2 regions of the Paenibacillus sp. 2TAB23 genome follow, and region 2 is predicted to be linked to the other one. Evidence: a T-box and tRNA genes for the amino acid it is inferred to sense, from the RefSeq annotation. Region 2 holds a T-box; the other holds one or more tRNA genes.

Region 1 (5,302 bases), on a different contig from region 2:
ACGGGCGTAACGTATAGCTTAGGATCGATTGCTGGCTGCTGGGGCTGCTCAGGCTGTTCTGGGATAGGCGTATTCTCCTTTGTGAATTGGATGGCACCATATAGCCAGCCTGCAGCTTCGCTGCGCGTAACGGCTTTCTTGGGATAGAACTTATTGGATTTGTCCAATGTAACCACTTTGCTGATGATTAGCTTCTGAATGCTGTCCATGTAATCCTTATTTACGTCGGCTTCGTCTTCAAGCAGCATGAAGATTTCAATGAAAGCATAGTCGCCTTTCGTAAGCATCGCTTTGAACAAATGGTGAGCGAACTGCTCACGGGTCATCACATCATTGGCTTTTACCGTTTTTGGTATTTCAAGGCCATTTAGACTCGCAATGATAAATGCGTCTGCGTACCAAGCATCATTTTTGAGATTCGTAAAGTAATCCTTTACTTCTGGCGCTTTGATAAAGCGGATATGGTCGATATTCAAATCCAAACCTTTGACAATCAATGATACGCCCTGGGCGTAAGTAAGCTTATCCTTCGGATTGAACTTATCCTGCTTATCGCCGCTTAGTATGCCCAGCTTTTTAAGCTCCGCGATCTTTTGCTCATTCGGATCCTTTTGCACATCCTTGAATGCCCATACGGTTTGTCCCAGAGTGAAAAGCATCATCGCAACTAGGGTTACGATCAATAGGGATCTTTTTTTCATGCGGTCACCTCATTTTTTTATTTGCTATAGCTAATTATTTGACGTTATGAATTGAAGAATGGTTGCAATGATTGTTAAAAAGATGAACCAGGGCCTCAGATTTGTTGAAACTCGCTCGTTTTCATTCGAAGTCACCATGGAGAATTAAACTCTTATATGTATATCATTTCGGTATTTCAAAGCATTTATCCGATATAGGGCGTTTTTTCTGAACGAAGGTTTGAGGAGCTAGACCGCAGTGTGGTAGTAGAGTTATTTTAGGCACGTTACTGGTTCAAGGTCTTGTTACAATTGTTGGAGGGAAATCCGGTTGAGGCAGGCTGGGAATGTAAACTAATCAAAGATCCATCTGCATAGCCGGAAAATTAGTCGAGGGAAGTATACCAATAGTTCTAAAATTATTTCAACAATGTATGAACCGCTCTCTATCTTATTACGTGTTTTGCGCTTCATTAAGCTTCATTCTCCTTTGTTGGTGAGACTTGATTGGGAACCGATTTTTAAAGATGAAGATCATAAAGAGTAGCTAGAGAGTCATTTAAAAACGAAGCTAGCAGTCGTTCTAGATGAGATGGGGCTTACTGCTGTCCGAAACGGAAAATTTGTCTAAAGTCGCTGTGCTGCTCCTATTTGTTTAAGGGGACGAGTGGGGGTGTTTAATCAAATGCTTTAGTTGAGCAAAGGGCACCAAATTCGCACCATTGCGGTTAGAATGCCATAGTTGTTTTAATCTCGAATACAACGAAAAAACCCCGCAATCCCTTATAGTAAAGAGAATTGCGGGGTTTTAATTCGATGATCTGAACAGGGTTCGAACCTGTGACCCCTACCCTGTCAAGATAGTGCTCTCCCAGCTGAGCTACCAGATCATATTAGCGACAATTAATAATATATCAGGGCGAAGAAGAGAAGTCAACATTTATTATTTGCCAATGCCCAGGAATATTCATTGAGGAGACGATCCAGCTCCTGGCTGATCTTGACGACGGCTTGATCGGTGAAATTGTTACAGGCTTCAAATAATCTGATCATTTCTGCTCTTAGTTCTTCAATTTTTTGCTGATAAAATCCTTGTTCCATGACAATCCCTCCAACTTTTCATCTGTTAAGACAAGAATAAACGAAGGTTGTTAGAATTTTTCCAAAATGCAATTAGATTAATGTTAGTTTTTCGAACATTGCGCTAGTTTGCAGCCTTCGTATGAAATTAACTACACGGTTTAGACTATTCTGAAACAACTTCAGAATGACTTATCTGTAACTTTAAGGAAATAAGAGCAATACCCAATGGGGATTTGCTTCGAACAGATGAAATTTAGACGCGAATATCAATTGTTTGTCCTAGGTTTGGCTGTGCGCTTTTTAGCATGTTCACGATATCTTGTCCTTGCTGCTTAGCTTGTTCTTTCGCTAGAGATAACACTTGAATGCTGGCTGCCAGTGCTAGACTGTTTTGATTCATGACGATAGATGCTGCTGCGATATCCATTTCACACCTCCTATTTAAGTTATCGGCATAAAGCAGGAACTTTTTTACATGTAAGGTACAATTAAAGGCGTTTTAACGATCTTGAGCTTGTTTTCGTATACTAAAGACGAAATTCTCGGCATACCTTTAAAGAAAGCGCGCAGGAGGCGGTTTCTGTTGGCTGCAGAGTATGCCTATTTAGCCCTCTGGCTATTAGGGATGTTTGGCATTATCGGAATAGTTATCGGTGCTGTGGCGAAGTTTGCCATGGAGGATTCATTATCGCATGACGAGCAATTCGTATGGAGAAGGCGGCTTCCGGCAGATGCAATGAAAAGGAAATAAAATAAAGGAACCGGCTTTCGCCTCTTAATAGGCTAGCCGGTTTTTATTCATTTCGCGCATAATAATCCTATACGAATGGGAACGATATAGATTGGCTTAAACAACTTGAATAGAAAAGAGGTATTCACGATGAACGATTTGAATGGCGGACAGAATGCGAGAGAGCATATTGTAGCTGTGCAAAAGGATGGAGACGGAGATCTTACAGCCTTTAAGACAAGCAGCGGGAGAGTTCTTGATTATGGAACAGCTCTTCAAGAAGTACAAGCCGGCAATATTGCAGGGGTGAATACGTTTAAAGGCAGGGATGGAGAGTTCTATATCCGAGGCGACGCAGATGGAGATCCAACTAATAATCTGGACCAGCTACCTCTTTTCTAAGCGAAGTAGTTAATGCTATTAAATATAGGGACACAACTCCACAAAAAAAGGCGCCTGCATGCATCGTTGCGGCGCCTTTTTTCGTTTAAGCAAGCTCGTAAGTGACATGTTGCTCGACGATACGCATGAAGCCGGTACGACCTGCGTGCTGATCAATCGCGTCTCCATAATGCATCAGCCAAGTTTTCTGCTGGATTGCGACAGGAAGACTAAGTAGTTCATCCAGAGTGGCATGAACGACACCAGGGGCTTCTAGCTGACAGTCGTGGTAAATCGTTGACACGCCCTCATCAACCAATTGTTGGAGGAGCTCTGGGTCAAATCGCATATCTGCCGTATAAAAGAAGCTTCCGTTAAATAGGATGGAGTAGCTCGGCTTGTTAGGTATATGCTTGGTTTGGATGAGCTTAACCTTAAGTCCAGGACTTAGCTCGGTTTCAATATCTGGTTTTATCGGACGGACCTCAAAGAAATCCTCGAGACGCTCAAGAGGCCCTTGCGTTAATCCGCCGCGCAAGGTCTGCTCCCAAAGGGGATCGACCAGTGATTCAGCAATATAGAGAACAGGTTTGCGATTATATTTGAACATCATCTGGAAGGCATATTCCTCCAACCCGCCGACATGGTCGCCATGAATATGACTGATCAACACCCCGTCAAGCTCCTGAAAAGAAATGCCTTGCTGGTGTAAAGCCTTCGGCAGCGTAATGCCGCAATCTACAAGCAGTCGAAAGCCGTTCACTTCAATAAGCGCATTGTTATTATCGTATTTTTTGGCAAAAGCACTGCCTGTTCCAATCATCGTTATGTTCATGCCAGTACCTCCTTCATCATTCCACATGTTTAATGTAGCAAATTTTTCATGCTCCTGACAATTGCTGATGCACATTCGCCCTTCGTTACATACAATGCTAAAGCGATACGCATAGTGGAGGCGAATGAAGGATGAGCAAAGGAAAAGGTAAAGTAGCTAAGAAAAAACAGCCTGCAAGCGACCGGAAACAGTACAATTACAAGCTTGTTCTCTCGGATACGTGTGCGGTTTGCAAAACACCCTGTGCAAGAGGCATGAATTATTTGGCCAGAATGAGAACGGCTGGTTCACTCGGGAAAGGCATTCCATGCGTACTGACGAGAACCTATGGGTAATGATGAGAAATAATCATGTGTATTTCCCAGGCAAGCGCAGGTTTCAACAACTTTTGACAGCGTTGGTCCTCTAGTACTACGGTAAAATAGTTTGTTCTCCTGCGCAACTTTGCCTGAGTTTCTGAGTATAACCTTTCATCCAGGCTATCGGATGGAGGGCTTACAACTATGAAACTCAGAAAAGTTGGAATTCTGCTGCTGCTGTTGTCAGTGTGGGGCGGTACAATGATGTTTGCGGATTCCGCATCTCAGAAGGTACGCGTCATTATTAACGGATCAGAGCAGGATGACGGCGGATTAATTGCAGAGAACAAAACCTACTTGCCGCTTCGTCAACTAGCTAATTCGATGCAAGCAATCGTCGAATGGGATAATCAAAGCAAACGGGCTACGGTTTATAAGCCAAATGTCCATATGTTCTTATTCCAGAATAATGCGGTATTCGGCAACGTAGCCAAAGGCTATCAAGGAAAGTTTAAAGTTTTTGCACAAATTGATAATTTAAAAACAGATGTTACAGCCGTTAAGGTATCGATATTCGATCCGAACGGGAAAGAAAAAGTGATTCAAACGGAGAGCGTGAATACTTCCAAAGACAATTTCTGGTATGCGACGGATGAGATCGATTATAAATTCGAAGCCAGCGGCAAGTACCCCATTCGGTTCTTTCTAAAGCTGAAAGGTTCGGATGAATGGACTGTCGTTTCCGAGAAATTAATTTCTTCCCTTTAAATGCAGCAGACACACATCCGGACGCTCCGTTTCCATAAGGAGCGTTTTCGTTTGACCATTGATAGAATGTCATGTTACTATACGATAGTCTGTAAACATTATTGAAATGGGGTAATAACATGAGCGAGCATCAGCATGGCGATGATTGCGGATGTGGTGAAGATCACGAGCATGAAGAGCATGTCTTTATCGTGACTGACGACGAGGGCCAGGAACGTGAAATGGTCATGGTTTATACGTTTGAATCGGAAAACAATGTATATGCTGTATTGTTGGATCGCAATGATCCAGAAGCAGACGGCGTAATTTTCCGTATTGAAGAAGAAAACGACGAGTCCTTCCTAGTCGGTATTGAAGATGATGCAGAGTGGGACCGCGTTACTGCGATTTATGAGGAAATTGCTCGTACGGAGAGCGAAGAGAAGTAATCCTGCTTCGAATCCAAGTAAGCACCGAATGACAAAAGATCGGCAAGCGATGCTTGCCGATCTTTTTTTGTGTTCCATGCCTCAGCTATGATGTTATT
Region 2 (5,302 bases):
GCGGTTTCATCGCAACGAACCATTGCGTGGACAGATACGGCTCGACAACGGCGCCGCTGCGCTCGCTGTGTCCCACCTGATGCACATGGTCTTCGATATGGACGCATACGCCTTGCTCCTGCAGATCCTTAACGAGCTGCTTGCGGCAATCAGCCCGGTCAAGTCCTTGGTAAGGGCCAGCTTCGGCGTTCATCGTGCCAGTCTCATCCATTACGATAATCTGAGGAAGGTTGTGGCGCTCTCCCATCTCGAAGTCGTTCGGATCATGTGCCGGCGTAATTTTCACGGCACCTGAGCCGAATTCCTTATCCACGTACTCATCGGCAATAATTGGAATCTCGCGTCCGATGACCGGAAGCACGATCAATTGTCCAATCATATGCTTATAGCGTTCATCCTCGGGATGAACGGCTACTGCAGTATCGCCAAGCATCGTCTCTGGACGCGTCGTTGCTACCGTAATGAAGCCCGATCCGTCTTTGAGCGGGTACTTCAAATGGTACAGATGACCGTTTACTTCCTTATGCTCAACTTCAATATCGGAAAGCGCCGTGCGTGCGGCCGGGTCCCAGTTGATAATTTTTTTGCCGCGATAAATAAGCCCTTTCTCGTACAGCTTTACGAAAACTTCGCGTACAGCCTTGGACAAGCCTTCATCCAGCGTGAAACGTTCTCTCGAATAATCGAGGGAGAGTCCCATCTTCGCCCATTGGTCGCGAATGGTGTTCGCATACTCATCCTTCCACTCCCATACCTTCTCCAAGAACGCCTCTCGACCTAGATCATAACGAGACACGCCTTGCTCGCGCAGCTTCTGCTCTACTCTTGTCTGCGTGGCGATGCCTGCGTGATCCGTGCCTGGCAGCCATAGTGCATCGTAACCTTGCATCCGCTTCGTTCTAATCAAAATATCCTGCAGCGTGAAATCTAGCGCATGACCGATATGAAGCATGCCCGTTACGTTTGGAGGCGGGATAACAATTGTATACGTCTCCGCATCCGGGCGTTTGCCCGCCTCAAAAAATTTCCCCTGCATCCAGTAATCGTACCATTTCTGCTCAGCTGCCTTCGGATCATAGGTTGTTGGCATTGCAGTTGTCGTTTGATTTTCAGACATTCGTTCCATCCTCCATAAATCGATCTACAAAAACAAAAAAAACCTGTCGCCCTCAACATAAAGGACGAAAGGTTTAGCTTCCGTGGTACCACCTTTGTTCCACGCGAACGAAATCCGCATGGCACTCAAACAGATAACGGCTGTAGCCGGCCTGAATTCGGTAGGGCACAGGTTGCACCTACTTGGCTCAGGCAACTCCGGGGCGACTCGTAGCAGTCACTTCCTGCGGAACCTCTCAGCGTAACGGTTCCACTCTCTGAAGGCTTTGCTGTCTACTATTCCCCTTCAATGTCGTTATAACGCATATATAGCTTTAATCATACCTTTCTTACACAGCTGAGTCAACCAAACGAACGCAAGAAATGCCCTTATCGCTCATTTTTTTGAGCAACAAGGGCATTTCCGCCAAGCAACGCATTATGGAATATACAATAGCTGTCCTTCTGACACTCCTGAATCTTCCAATCGGTTGTAAATGACGATTTCTCTCGGGTTTAAGCTGTAGCGAGATGCAATGACGTCAAGCGTCTCGTCGCGCTGAACGATGCACATCCTGATTTTGCGGAATTCTGTATCCTCCGATCGTTTCCCGAGGAACAGGTTTTTCCATTCAATCTCGTCACCTGATGCTTGAACCCTTGCTTCCTCATCCGCCCGCTGCTGTGCAACCACCTGCTCGGCTGCCTCACGGGCCGCTTGCTCGCGCCTGCTTGTTTGCAGCAAGGTCAGTATTCCGACGTCCGGCGGCGCGCCAGTCCCGTCTTGAGGCTGCTTGCCATTGAAAGCGATTCGCAGCTCTTGCTTTTCAGCTTCGGGCTCGATTCGCTGCACAGGCAATACGGCTTCGATCGGCTCGGATGAAGCTTCCGGCTCTTCTGCTTCTTCCGCCTCTGCTTCTTCCGCTGCGTATGCGATGTGTTCTTGCTCCGATGCCTCTGCTTCTTCCGCTATGAATGCAATTCGTTCTTGCTCTGAGGCCTCGGCAGGTTCTTCAACCGGCTGAGCAAAGCCTGCGTTCGAATTCGCATACGTGGATGAAGTAGTAAGCCAGCCTTCGCTTGCGAATTGCTGCGAGGCTAACGTTATTTCCCGTTCATTCTCCGCCGGTCCGGCATCTTCTTCTGTCTGTTGCGTCACATCCGCAAACAGCTGCGAGGTGCTCCAGCCAGTATCTGAAGCAACGGAAGAAATGGTAACAATCGCCTCCGATTCATCCGCCAACTCTTCCTGCTGTTGATAGGCAATCTCCTCTTGCCTGCCATATGGATCTTCTGCTGGTATGTACGGCGTATCAATCGCCGCATTCTGTCCATCATACGCTTCTGGAACGCGCTCCTCGTACATTTCACGTTGATGCACAACGGTGAACGGTTCCTCGCGCCAGATTTCCTCCTGCTCCAACACAGGCTGGGCAGAGATGCCCCGCAGCGATAATACGCCTGTAATGTTCAGCGTTCGCGCTGACAATAAATCCACGTCGAAATTATCGATCTCGATTGAAATGTCATCCAGCCGCGATATCCGGTTCATTGGCAGCGTAATTTCAACCGGTATCAAGTGCTCAAGCGTGAGTGAATTCTCGGAATCGGTTTGACTCCGATATACTCCGCTCAGAAGAAGCTGTCCTCTAAGCACAGCATGATCCCCCTGGTCGATAACCTGTATGCGGGGAACTAGCTCAATTTCCTCCAGCTCGTCAATTGCCGCAACATCATCGGGCAAATGGACGCGCTCATACACGTCAAAGCGTAATCCGTTCGTTTGATCCGACACGCTAAAGTCCTCCCCTCTCCTACTGAATGCTTGGTCTAACTTTACATTCACTACTTATCTATATGGTAGGAGAAGCTGGAGCATGACTATCATTTTGATCGTGGCGACATCTTTCCCGACAGCTGAGCCAGCCACTGCGGCCATGGGGAAGCGATTTCCAAAGCCTTGTCCGTCCATGGGTGGGCGAATACCAGCTTTTCCCCATGAAGCGCTTGATGGTCCAGCAAACGGGAATCACCGCCGTACAAGCTGTCACCGACCAGAGGATGACCGATGTGGCTAAGATGGACACGTATTTGATGCGTGCGTCCCGTTTCCAGCTTCACGCGGATCATCGACATATCGGCATTCGCGGCAATCACCTCATAATGGCTAATCGCCGCATCACCTTGATCCGATACTCGCCTTCTTGAACGGTGATGCCTGTCTTTGCCAATCGGCGCGTCGATCTTTCCCTCGGCCTTGGTCATCTGCCCATGCACAACCGCTATATAATGCCTGTCAATCTGCTTTGCCCGCATGGCTTCGTCAAGTTTCCACTGTGCCAAATCGTTTTTGGCATATAGAACAGGACCGGATGTATCGTCATCAAGTCTGTGGATATGGCGAACATTTAACGGATCGCCTTGCGCCAGAAGATGCCTGGCCGCTGCATCATCCAATGTGCCAGCTTGTCCTGGAGACGAACCATGAACAGCCATTCCTACAGGCTTGTCAAAGACGATACAAAACTCATCCTCGTAAAGCACCATAGGCAATTTCTCGTCCGAATTCACACGGATATTTCGATAGACGGCATCACTTTGCGGATCTACCGGAGGAAACGCGAGCAGTTGAAGCACATCGCCCTCCCAGCGAATCCCGCCGACTGAAAACAACCGATTAACCCACTTCTGCGGAAAAAAGGAATGGGCCAGCAGCCACTGCCGCACGATGTGCGGATGACTGCCAGCCCGTGGCTGTGACAGCTCCGGCGTTGCCGCCGGACTCTTCTCCGAAGGGGAATCATTGGCTGGAGCAGCGGCTATGGCTTGAAGAGCCGCATCGTCCAGCTCAAGCCACTTGCCGTTTCTCTTAATATGACCACCGATCATTCCCGTTCCTCCTATTCATAAACCTTCATAAACCTATAAACGACCTAATGCGACATGATGCGCCTCGATCGTAGCGTCGATATCCTCATCGGTATGAACGGCGGATACAAACATCCCTTCGAATTGGGAAGGAGCCACGCTAACGCCCAGATCAAGCATCGAAGCAAAATAAGCCTTGAATCTTTCCAGATCCGATGTTTTGGCAGACTCGAAATTGATAACCGTCGTCTCGGTGAAGAACGGACATACCATGGAGCCCACACGATTAATTGTGCTTGGAATGCCATGCTTGCGAGCGTTCGATTCAAAGCCAAGCTGAAGTCTAACGGCTTGACGCTCCAGCAGCTCATAAACCTGCGGTGTCAGCAAGCTTAGCGTCGCATGGCCTGCAGCCATCGCAAGCGGGTTGCCCGACAGCGTACCTGCTTGATAGATGGGTCCGCTAGGCGCAATCAGTTCCATCAACTCACGTTTGCCGCCGTATGCGCCAACAGGCAAGCCACCGCCGATCACCTTGCCGAAGCAGGTCAAATCCGGCTTAATATCGTAAAGTCCCTGCGCACAGCTATAGCCTACGCGGAAACCGGTCATAACCTCGTCAAAAATGAGCACGGTGCCGTATTGGTTCGTAACGTCGCGCAGTCCCTGCAGAAAACCTGGCAATGGAGGGACAACTCCCATATTGCCGGCAACGGGTTCTACGATAACACAGGCGATCTCTTCACCGAATTTTTCAAAAGCCAGCTTTACTGATTCGATATCATTGTAGGGAACTGTAATCGTATGAGAAGCGACATGCTCCGGAACTCCCGGACTGTCAGGCAGACCGAGAGTCGCAACTCCCGACCCGGCTTTGATTAGCAAGCTGTCCGAATGACCGTGGTAGGAGCCCTCGAATTTCAAGATTTTGCTGCGCTTCGTGTAGCCCCGAGCAAGTCTAATTGCACTCATCGTAGCTTCCGTGCCGGAGTTAACCATACGGACGATATCAACGGAGGGCACCCGTTCGCAAACGAGCTCAGCCATGATCGTCTCCAGCTCGGTAGGAGCACCAAAGCTCGTCCCCTTCTCTGCTGTCCGCTTAATCGCTTCAATGACTTCAGGGTGAGCATGCCCCATAATGAGCGGCCCCCAAGAAGCCACATAGTCAATATAGCTGTTGCCATCGATATCATAAATGCGGCTTCCCTGTCCGCGCTCCATATAGACAGGATTTAAGCCTACCGACTTGAATGCCCGTACGGGGCTGTTCACTCCGCCGGGAATGACCTTCTTCGCTCTTGCGAAAGCCTCTACCGAGCGTGAGTCATTTCTTAGG

Evidence for each region. A T-box is a leader RNA that pairs with one kind of tRNA and senses whether it is charged. The one in region 2 lies ahead of AB4Z29_RS15525 (valine--tRNA ligase), so its partner is inferred to be a tRNA-Val.
Region 1: it has a tRNA-Val gene. The T-box ahead of AB4Z29_RS15525 (valine--tRNA ligase) is inferred to sense a tRNA for this amino acid. The anticodon was not compared.

The regions. Positions count from the first base shown of each region.
Region 1 covers NZ_JBFRGD010000002.1:23,731-29,032, forward strand. The annotation lists gene AB4Z29_RS02770 (S-layer homology domain-containing protein) at 1-701, opposite strand, end outside; tRNA gene AB4Z29_RS02775 (tRNA-Val) at 1,498-1,570, opposite strand; gene AB4Z29_RS02780 (aspartyl-phosphate phosphatase Spo0E family protein) at 1,614-1,781, opposite strand; gene AB4Z29_RS02785 (YjfB family protein) at 2,017-2,190, opposite strand; gene AB4Z29_RS02790 (hypothetical protein) at 2,347-2,514, shown strand; gene AB4Z29_RS02795 (DUF3892 domain-containing protein) at 2,644-2,895, shown strand; gene AB4Z29_RS02800 (MBL fold metallo-hydrolase) at 2,981-3,709, opposite strand; gene AB4Z29_RS02805 (hypothetical protein) at 3,841-4,044, shown strand; gene AB4Z29_RS02810 (stalk domain-containing protein) at 4,213-4,776, shown strand; gene AB4Z29_RS02815 (DUF1292 domain-containing protein) at 4,896-5,204, shown strand; gene AB4Z29_RS02820 (DUF1885 family protein) at 5,298-5,302, opposite strand, start outside.
Region 2 covers NZ_JBFRGD010000009.1:253,415-258,716, forward strand. The annotation lists gene AB4Z29_RS15525 (valine--tRNA ligase) at 1-1,117, opposite strand, end outside; T-box leader at 1,175-1,415, opposite strand; gene AB4Z29_RS15530 (LysM peptidoglycan-binding domain-containing protein) at 1,535-2,890, opposite strand; gene AB4Z29_RS15535 (RluA family pseudouridine synthase) at 2,980-3,984, opposite strand; gene hemL (glutamate-1-semialdehyde 2,1-aminomutase) at 4,018-5,302, opposite strand, start outside.